Regions from separate parts of the Stappia sp. genome, predicted to be linked through region 1. Evidence: riboswitches for the same ligand, from Rfam matches in the RefSeq annotation. Region 1 holds a riboswitch; each other region holds the start of a gene.
What was found. A riboswitch is a leader RNA that binds a small molecule or an ion and turns the genes downstream of it on or off. The one in region 1 is predicted to bind cobalamin.
Positions count from the first base shown of each region.

Region 2: another riboswitch for cobalamin. It lies ahead of cobU (bifunctional adenosylcobinamide kinase/adenosylcobinamide-phosphate guanylyltransferase); the one in region 1 lies ahead of ABL312_RS09045 (CbtB domain-containing protein).
Region 3: another riboswitch for cobalamin. It lies ahead of ABL312_RS09565 (ABC transporter substrate-binding protein); the one in region 1 lies ahead of ABL312_RS09045 (CbtB domain-containing protein).

Region 1 is NZ_CP157793.1:2,057,916-2,061,181, reverse strand. Features, by position in the region: gene ppsA (phosphoenolpyruvate synthase) at 1-209, shown strand, start outside; gene ABL312_RS09050 (DNA-formamidopyrimidine glycosylase family protein) at 352-1,149, shown strand; cobalamin riboswitch at 1,194-1,443, shown strand; gene ABL312_RS09045 (CbtB domain-containing protein) at 1,473-1,643, shown strand; gene ABL312_RS09040 (CbtA family protein) at 1,656-2,366, shown strand; gene ABL312_RS09035 (hypothetical protein) at 2,502-3,137, shown strand; gene ABL312_RS09030 (hypothetical protein) at 3,153-3,266, opposite strand, start outside.
Region 2 is NZ_CP157793.1:1,109,984-1,113,249, forward strand. Features, by position in the region: gene ABL312_RS04870 (leucine-rich repeat domain-containing protein) at 1-517, opposite strand, end outside; tRNA gene ABL312_RS04875 (tRNA-Asn) at 698-773, opposite strand; cobalamin riboswitch at 1,000-1,224, shown strand; gene cobU (bifunctional adenosylcobinamide kinase/adenosylcobinamide-phosphate guanylyltransferase) at 1,352-1,909, shown strand; gene cobW (cobalamin biosynthesis protein CobW) at 1,906-3,006, shown strand; gene cobN (cobaltochelatase subunit CobN) at 3,032-3,266, shown strand, end outside.
Region 3 is NZ_CP157793.1:2,183,646-2,186,911, reverse strand. Features, by position in the region: gene ABL312_RS09565 (ABC transporter substrate-binding protein) at 1-1,376, opposite strand, end outside; cobalamin riboswitch at 1,535-1,741, opposite strand; gene ABL312_RS09560 (DUF1289 domain-containing protein) at 1,936-2,820, opposite strand; gene ABL312_RS09555 (cobalamin-binding protein) at 2,817-3,266, opposite strand, start outside.

The sequences.
Region 1 (3,266 bases):
CGGTCGAATGGATGATCGCCAACGTCATCCGCGCGGCGCAGGCAAGCGGCGCGAAGGTGGGGCTGTGCGGCCAGGCGCCGAGCGATCACCCGGAGTTCGCCCGCTTTCTCGTGGGCTGCGGCATCGACTCCCTGTCGGTGACGCCGGACAGCTTCGTCGCGGTCAAACGGCATGTGGCGGCGGCCGAAGCCGGGCGGCGCGACGCCTGAGGCGGACCGGGCATCCAGGGCGCGCGCGGCCGGTGCTGATCCGAATCGCCGGGGCGCGTCGTAGAGAAGGGCGCGGTATCCCGCGCTCCCGCCCGACCTGTCGCGTCATCCCGCCGGCGCTTCGTCTCATTCCGGAGGTGCCATGCCCGAGGGGCATACGATCCATCGCGCCGCGCGCGATCACCATCGCCTGTTCGCCGGCTCCGTGCTGGCCGTGTCCTCGCCGCAGGGGCGCTTTTCCGAGGGCGCGGCCCGGCTCGACGAGCGCCGTTGCACGGGCGTCGAGGCCTTCGGCAAGCATCTGATCTACCGCTTCGAGGGTGGTGACGTCCTGCATGTGCATCTCGGCCTCTTCGGGCGCATTCGCAAGCGTCGGCTGCCGGCGCCCGACCCCGTCGGGGCGGTGCGGGTGCGCCTCGTCGGCGACACGCATCTGGTGGACATCAACGGTCCGACGATCTGCGAGGTGCTCGATCCCGACGGGCTTTCGGCCGTGGTCGCGCGCATCGGCCCGGACGTGTTGCGGGCCGATGCCGACCCCGAGCGGGCGTTCTCGCGCATCGCCCGCAGCCGGACCGGGATCGGTCGGCTCATCATGAACCAATCGGTGATGGCCGGTATCGGCAACATCTACCGCACCGAAATCCTCTGGCGGCAGGGCATTCATCCGGATACGCCGGGGCGGGACCTGCCGCGCGCGGCGCTCGAGCGGATCTGGGCCGACGCGGTGCATCTGCTGGAGATCGGGGTGCGGCGCAATGCCATCGTCACGATCGACGACGCCCCGCCGGGCAAGGGGCGCTACCGCGAGCGCGTCAATATCTTCAACAAGGACGTGTGCCCGGCCTGCGGCGGCGCGATCGCCCGGATCGAGCTCGACGCGCGCCGCGCCTTTGTCTGCCCCGCCTGCCAGCCCGCGCCGGCCGCCGCGCCCGACTGAGGCGCGCGCGGGTGGTGCCGGCGCTTGTCAGCGCCCGAAAAGCGTGTAGGCTGATCGGGCTTGGTGTTCGCAAGCGCGCCTGAGCGCGCCGAACTCAATAGGGAATTCGGACAGGGCCGACCCATGTCGGGGGCCCGATGCCGAAGCCGCCCCCGCGACTGTATGCGGAGAGCGACCGCCCGTTAAACCACTCGGATCCGTCCGTGGCGCGATGCGCCGCCGGGCGTCCGGGGAAGGTGGTGCGGAAGCCGTGACCCGCGAGCCAGGAGACCTGCCAGGCGATCACGACAACCGGCCGTCGGGTGTGACGGCAAGGAGGCATCATGACTGCACATGTTTCGACCGCTTCGGCGAGCCGCTCCGGCCTTGCCGGGATCGTTCTGGCCGCCCTGTTCGGGCTGGCGATCGTCACCGTGACGGGCCACGTCCAGGCAAGCGCGCTGCACGACGCGGCGCATGACGTGCGCCACGCGACCGGCTTCCCCTGTCACTGACGCCGCCGCGCCATGTTTTCCCGCATCGTTGCCAGCGCCGTGTTCGCTGGCGCTGCGGCCGGGCTGATCGCCGCCCTGCTGCAGCTCGCTTTCGTGCAACCTGTTCTGCTGCACGCGGAACTCTATGAATCGGGCGCCCTCGTGCATTTCGGGGGCACCCCCGTCAGTGCCCATCAGGACGTTCTCGCCTTCGACCCGCTGCGCGACGGGCTGAGCGTGCTCTTCACCATGCTCACCTACACCGGCTACGCGCTGATCCTCGTGGCGCTGATGGCCCATGCCGAAAGCCGGGGCACGCGGATCACCGCGCGCAGCGGCATTCTTTGGGGCATCGCCGGTTTCGTCGCGGTGCATTTCGCGCCGGGCTTTTCGCTCGCGCCGGAAGTGCCGGGCGTGGCGGCGGCCGATGTCTTCGACCGGCAGATCTGGTGGTTCGCCACCGTTGCGACCGCCGGACTGGCCATATGGCTGATCGCCTTCGGGCGCGGCTTCGTGGCCTGGGGCGCGGCCGCCGTGCTGCTGCTCGCCCCGCATGTCATCGGCGCGCCGGAACCTGACGTCTTCACCGGACCCGTGCCGACGGAGATCGGGGCACTGTTCGCCGCCCGCGCCTTCGGGATCGGCCTTGCCGCCTGGGTGCTCCTCGGCTGTTTCGCCGGATACTTCTGGCAGCGCGAGGGCGCCCGCGCCGGCGCGGCCCAGACCGCCCAAGCCGGGTCCTGACGCGGAACACGGGACACGGGACACCTCCGGGCGCCGGGATCTTCCCCGCGCCCGGAACGGTCGACCGCCGCAGCGCTCCCGGGGTGACGCAACCGGATCGGCGCGGGGCGCGATCCGAGATGGAAAGACTGTGAGATGGACCGTGGACTTGCCCTTCTCGGCATCGGTCTCCTGTTCGGCGGCGGCATCGGCTTCGTCGCCGCCGCCGGCAATGGCATCACCCTCGATGGCCACGAACACGGTCCGGGCGGGCACGCTGGTGCGGGACACGTGGCTCACGGGCACGCGCGGTCCGCCGCCGCCTTTGCCCAGCCGCGCGCCGATGCGACCGCCCTGTTGTCGCAGCCGGTCGCGCGGGCGGACGATTCCCTGTTCGACATCTGCACCTCTCAGGGCGCGGTCGCCGCTGCCCACAGCCACGACGAGGTGTTTTCGGTGCCGCCGGGACCGGGGGCGCCGACGCTTGATGTGTCGCTCGCCCGCGGTGCGTCGGCCGGCTGGAACCTGCATGTCGAGACGGCGGGTTTTCGCTTCGCGCCCGAGCGCGCGAGCGGGCCGCATGTGCCCGGCGAGGGGCACGCCCATGTCTATGTGGATGGCGAGAAGGTCGCGCGGCTCTATGCGCCCTGGATGCATTTCGATGCGCTGCCCGAAGGGGCCCGCGTCAAGGTCACGCTGACGACCAACGATCACCGGCAGATCGCCGTCGGCGACACGCCGCTGTCCGCCGAGGTGACGGCCGGCGAGGTCACGGTCGACGGGGGATCCTGACGCCGGGGAGCGGTGCTACGTCTTGTTTCGGTCGGAGGCGTCGCGGTCCGACGTCTTCTCCTCCGCTGTGGGCAGCTTGCGGGTCGCGATCCAGATCATCGCACCGATGAAGGCGAAGGTGCCGAGGTT
Region 2 (3,266 bases), 950 kb from region 1:
TTAGATCTGTGATCGATGTATGCGAGAAAGTGAGGCCCAGCAATTGAGGGAGATCTGTGACCGGCTTGAGATTGCGGATCTTAGTGTGATCACACACGAGGTAAACGAGGTTCGCGGATTTTCGAAGTGGCGAGAGGTTGTCCACAAGTGTGAAGGCGCAGTTTAGACCCCGCATGTGATCAAGGTCGTGAAGCGGGGACAGGTCTGAAATTGGCAACCAACTCAGGTCAAGCACTTCCAGACGCGATAGCGCGGATGAAAATTCGCTTGGTAACGTCTGAAACACGTTCGCTGTTTGTTTGTCGTCTTCAGTGACTCTGAACCACGGCATTTTCCGGGCGTTTGCCGACAGGCCGAGAAAGAGCCGTTTCAGCCATGTCAACTCCAGAACCTCCGGCGGAAACGCCTGCAAGGCCAGACCGCCGAGGTCGAGCTCCTCGTTTCGGGCTGCCTTGCACGCCGCGATCCGGCGCCGGGCTTCTTCCTCTCCGGCGGCCATCCGATCCTTGTCAGACAATGCCCATATCCTTCAATCGACGACTCGAATGCCGCGATCACAGCATACGGCCGACGACAGGCGCAACGGACACGGGTAAGAGGCAGGAAAGGCGGGATAACGCATAAGGCCGCAGCATCGTCAATGCGCGGCGTGGTCAAGATCTGTCAATGTCGGGAGGACAATCAAACAGGAGCGTGGTGGCTCCCCGGGCCGGACTCGAACCAGCGACCCAGCGGTTAACAGCCGCTTGCTCTACCAACTGAGCTACCGGGGATCACGCTTGGCGATGCAGTGCATCGCGTCGGTGGCGAGCTTCTAGCAAATCCCGTCCCGATTTGCCAAGCCTTTTGTCGGAAAACTTTTCCACAGCGCGGGCGTTGGCCATCGCGGCAGCGCCATGGGGTGGCGGCGCGGTTGTCGGTGCGCGGGCTTGCAGGTTTGCAGTGGGCGGCGCGGCGCGTGGCGTGCGTGCCCGCTCTTGTTGAAGCCCGTCCGGCGCGGTAAGGATAGGCATGTCCGGTCTTCCCGCAGCGGACGAAGTCCGCGGGAGGAGAAATTCGGAATGCGGTGGGGGAGGACCCAATCAGGGCTCCCGAATCCGCAGCTGCCCCCGCAACTGTGAGCGGCGAGCCTTCCTGCATGACCACTGGGCGACAAGCCCGGGAAGGGCAGGGCCGGGCGACGACCCGTAAGCCAGGAGACGAGCCGGCCGAAACCGCGTCACGCGCCGTCGGGTGGACGGCAGGAGGGCTCCATGATTCGTCTCGCAGTCGCCGGGCCTCCCCCCGGCGCAGGTGATTTCCCGTTCCCGCACCCGCCGGGCCGTGTCCCGGCCGCGTCGCGCGCCGCGCCATGACGGAGGCCGCCCCGGCCGTGCGCAGCGTGCTGGTGACCGGCGGCGCGCGCTCCGGCAAGAGCCTTTTCGCCGAAGGGCTCATCCGTGCCAGCGGCCGCGAGCCCGTCTATGTCGCGACCTGCGGCGCCTTCGATGCCGAGATGGAGGCGCGCATCGCCCGCCATCGCGATCAGCGCGGCCCCGGGTGGACGACAATCGAGGAACAGCGCGCCGTCGCCGAGGTGATCGCCCGCGAGGCCGCGCCCGATCGCGCCGTGCTGGTCGACTGCCTGACGCTGTGGCTGTCCAATTGTCTCTTCGCCGAAGCCGATATCCCCGCCGAGGTGGCCGCGCTCGCCGAGTCCGTGCGCGGCGCGGCCGGGCCTGTGGTGCTCGTCACCAATGAGGTCGGCTCCGGCATCGTGCCCGAAAACGCGCTCGCCCGGCGCTTCCGCGACGAACAGGGCCGCCTCAACCGCATGATGGCCCAGGCCTGCGAGGCGGCGGTGCTCGTCGCCGCCGGCCTGCCGCTCGTCCTCAAACCGAACGCCAGCCAACCGGAGATCCGCCTATGACCGCATCCGCAAAGGCGCCGAAGCCGAAAATCCCCGCCACCATCGTCACCGGCTTTCTGGGGGCGGGCAAGACGACACTGCTCGCCAACCTCCTGCGCGAGGCCAGGGGGCAGCGCATCGCGCTCATCGTAAACGAGTTCGGCGACATGGGCTTCGACGGCGCGCTGGTCGACGGCTGCGCCGATCCCGATTGCGCGGCCGACGATGTGGTGGAACTCACCAACGGCTGCATCTGCTGCACGGTGGCCGACGATTTCCTGCCGACCATGGAAATGCTGATCGACCGGGACGAGGCGCCCGATCACATCGTCATCGAGACGTCGGGGCTGGCGCTGCCGCAGCCGCTGGTGCGGGCCTTTTCCTGGCCGAGCGTCAAGACGCGCGTCACCGTCGACGCGGTGGTGACGGTGGTCGACACGGCCGCCGTGGCCGAAGGCCGGGTCGCCAGCGACGAGGCGGCGGTCGCGGCCCAAAGGGCGGCCGACGACGCGCTCGACCACGACAGCCCGGTCGAGGAACTCTTCGAGGACCAGCTGCGCTGCGCCGATCTCGTGGTGCTCAACAAGGCGGATCTGGTCGACGCCGCCGCGCTGGAGGCGGTGCGGGCGAAGGTCGCCGCGCGTCTGCGCCCGGCGGTGGAGATCGTCGCGGCGGAAAAGGGCGTCCTCTCGGCCGACGTGCTGCTCGGGCGCGGCAGCGCCTCGGAAGACGACATGACGGGCCGCGAAAGCCATCACGAGAGCGGTCACCACCCCCACCACCACGACGATCACGACGACCACGATCATCACCATCATCACGACCACGATCACGACGACTTCGAAAGCCATGTGATCGCGGTGCCTGCCGTGGCGTCGCTCAAGGATCTGGAGGCGCGCGTCGCCGCCGCGATGGCGCTTCCCGGCGTCTTGCGGATCAAGGGTGCCGTCGCGGTTTCTGGCAAGGCGGCACCCGCCATGGTGCAGGCGGTCGGCCCGCGGGTGGAGGCATGGTTCGCCCGCGACGCGCGCGCGCCCGGCCATCTCGTGGCGATCGGGGTCGCCGGCTTCGATGTCGCGCGTGTGCGTGGACTGCTCGCCGAGGCGGACGCCGCCTGAGGCCGGCATCGGACGGGGCGCGCGCATGCATATTCTCGCCGGCCGCAGCGGGGCGATCGATCAGGGCGACGAGGCGGTCGACCTGGAGCAGTCGCCCGCCGATCTTCTCGTCCTGTCGGCCGCCGACACGGAGCTGTCGGCGCTGGCGGCCGCCGCCGAGCGGCTCGGGGAGCGGGCGCCGGGGTTGCGGCTTGCCAGTTTCCTGGCGCTGTCGCATCCCTATTCGGTGGACCTTTATGCCGAGACGACGGCACAGGGCG
Region 3 (3,266 bases), 130 kb from region 1:
GCGAAGGGAAAGGTTTGCGCGAAGGCGCCGGTCGCCGGCACGCCCGCCTGGGCCGCCGCCACGAGGTCGTCACGACTGATCGCGAGATCGATGGCGCGGCGCACGCGCGGGTCGGCCAGGACCGGGCTGCGCGTGTTCATCCACATCATGTACTGATAGGCGACGGGGAAGGACACGGTCTCGCCCTCGGCGGCGTCCAGCATCGGGAGCGTCTCGACCGGAAGGTTGAAGGCCATGTCCAGTTCGCCCGAGGCGAAGGCGAGCGCCAGCGACTGCCCATCCGCGATACGGCGCAGCGTGATGTCGGGCCGGGCGTCGGCGTTCGCGTAATGCGCGTTGGGGACCATGTCGATCGAACCGCCGGGCTCGAACTCCGCCACGGCAAACGGGCCGGTGAAGATCGGCGTATCGCCCTGCATGCGATAGACGGTGAAGGCCCATTCGGCGAGGATCGACGGCAGGATCGCGGTGGGGTGCGCCGTCGCGACCGTCAGCGTGTCCGCATCCACGGCGGTGAAGGTCAGCCGCCCGGCCGTTGCGCGGGCCGAGGGGTTGGCTTCGCCGGTGCGGTTGAGCGCCGTGGCGACCGCCTCGGCCGTGACCGGCGTCCCGTCGGAAAAGAACCGGTTCGGCGCAAGTTCCACGGTCCAGGTGCCGTCGTCGTTCCGTGCCGCCGATGCCGCAAGGTTCGGCACGACCTCTCCCTCCCGAGACACGCGGAACAATTGTTCGGCGATCCCGTGGCTGACCAGCGCCCAGCCGTTGGAACCCTCGGCCGGGTCGAGGCCGGGGGCGATGAATGTCTGGCCGATGGTCACCTCGTCGGCGAGCACGGCGACCGGTGACAGCAGCGCGGCGGCGACGGACGCTGTTGCTGCCAGTTTCGCTATGGCGAAGAGTTTCATGTTCCCTTGGTCTCCTTGTGTGGGTGTGGGTGTGTGTGGGCGTGGGGATGCAGGGGCAAGCGGTTCCACCTGGTCGCCTGAAAACGCGATGGGCGGGATGCGCCCCAGGATGCCCGCGCGCAGCACCTCCGGACGGTCGGGCCGTCGCAGAAATCCGCCCGGTGCGTCGGCATAGGCAGCGGCAACGGTCAGAACGTCACGGGCGTGGAGGTCCGGGGCGAGATCGCCGAAGAGGTAGGTGAAGCGGTCCGGCCCGGTCAGCGCGATGGTGCAGGGCCGTTTGCACTGGCTCATGCAGTTGACGCCGCGCAAGCGGACCCCGCGCCGGGCGGCGCGACTTCCGCCGAACACCGAGGCGACGGCGCGTGCCAGACGGCGACCGCCCCTCTGGTCGAGGTCGAAGTCGCGCTCTTCGCGCCCGTCGCGGCAGCGCAGACAGATGGAGAGCGTCAGCCTGTCGTCGGTATCCATGATCGCCTGCCCACAGACCGCAATGTGGCCGGGGGGCAGGTCGGGACGCACGGCGCCGTGATCGCACGGATCGCTGGCACCTTACGGATCAATGGCGCTGGTTGCGCCGCTGCGGCGTCATGCATCGGTCCACTCCCACCAGGACACCCCGCCCGGTCGATTGATGTTCCTCAGCAGGCAGGTCTCCTGGCTCACGAAGCCTTGTTGGCACCCGCCTTCCCAGCCGCGCCGCGGCCAGTGGCATATCGGGTGTCAACGCTTCGCTTACAGTTGCGGGGGCAGCCGTGGCCTGGGGCGGCAATCGCCCGCACCACGTTCCCTCTTAGCGTCACCGGGAAGTGACGACCTGCTGACGGTCGCCAGAAGATGCCAAACCATGGCGCCGGTCAATCCGGATTTCCAAGCCTCCAGTGGACAGCGCGCGCTTTGATGGATGGCGCAAGAGCGGGCAGCGGCGCGGGACGCCCCATGCCCCGCGCCTGCCCCGCGCCGGGACCGGCCACTCCCCAGTGAGGGCCGGCGCGCCTGCGACCCCAGGGATGGCGCCTCGCGCGCGTCTTCAGCGCGCCGGGTGGAACAGCGCTCCTGGAAGATAGGCGCGCGGCAGATCCATGCCCGCTGGCAGCGCGCGGCCCGTGGCGAGATGATCCGGCAGCAGATGCGTGTGCGGTCCCGCCGGAGAGCTGCTGCCCGGGGACGGGATCGGCGTGGCCACCTCGATGCGTCCGAGCGCGCTTTCGACGACGCGCGTCGGGCTTCGCGCAACGAGGGTCGCGCCGATGCGAGGAAGAGCCTCGTCCGGCCGCGTGCCGCATACCGAGGCCAGCGCATCGCGTGCCGCACCGGGGTCGCAGCGCAGGCAGAAGCGCGCCTCCTTGCGCCCCAGGCCCAGATCGAAGAGATGCGCCTGTCGCGCCTCGGCGTCGATTGCCCCGGTGTCCTGTCCAAGCGCGGAGACCGTCGACGCGGCGGGCGGGCGCCTCCGCTCGCGCGTGACCGCGAGAAGAATTCGTTGGCGCTCGGGCGGCGTCTCGGGCGGATCGAAGGTGAGCGCGCGCACGTCGTCGTCGATCGCAAAGCGCAGCGCGCCGCCATCGGTCACCGCCACGATGTCCTGACCGTCGCGGGAGACCCGCGTCCTGGATCCCGGTGGCGCCGTGAACTCCGCCACCGCGCCGACGACGCCGGTGACCCAGGTTCCCGTAACGTCCCGCAGGGAGCAGATCACGAAATCGCGGATCTCGTCCGTATCCCAGGGGAGGCGGCGACAGGCGACGCCGAGTTGTGCGAACCGGTCCGGCAGGGCCGCCCAGATCGCCGCGCGCGCCGCCTGCGTCCGGCTGCCCCATCCGGCGATCTCGTCGCCCGTTCGCGCGCAGCCCAGACACCAGCCGGTCTCCGGGTCGAGCTTGCAGGTTCCCACACACGGGCTGGCGTTTGTCATGGGGTCTCCCTCTCCGGGGGCGGGGCGAGCGCGGCGAGGATCGCGTCGAGCCCGTCGGTCAGCGCGGCCGGGCCGGGCTGCAGGATCAGCGGCGACTTGATCTCGGTGATGCGGCCGGTGCGCACCGCCGGAATGGTGTCCCAGCCCGGCCGGCCCGCGATTCTCTCGGGACGCACCTTCTTGCCGCACCACGAGGCGAGGATGACATCGGGCGCGGCCGCGATCACCCGATCCGGCGTCACGATGCGGTCCCTTGCCTTGTCCTTGCCGGCCAGTTCCGGAAAGGCCTCGCGCCCGCCCGCGATCCCGATCAGCTCCGACACCCAGCCGATGCCGGTGATCAGCGGCTCGTCCCATTCCTCGAAATAGACGGTCGGGCGCGGACGGCCCTCGGCTTGCGCCGCGACCTGCGCCAGCCGTCGCTCATAGCGGTCGGCCAGCCGCGC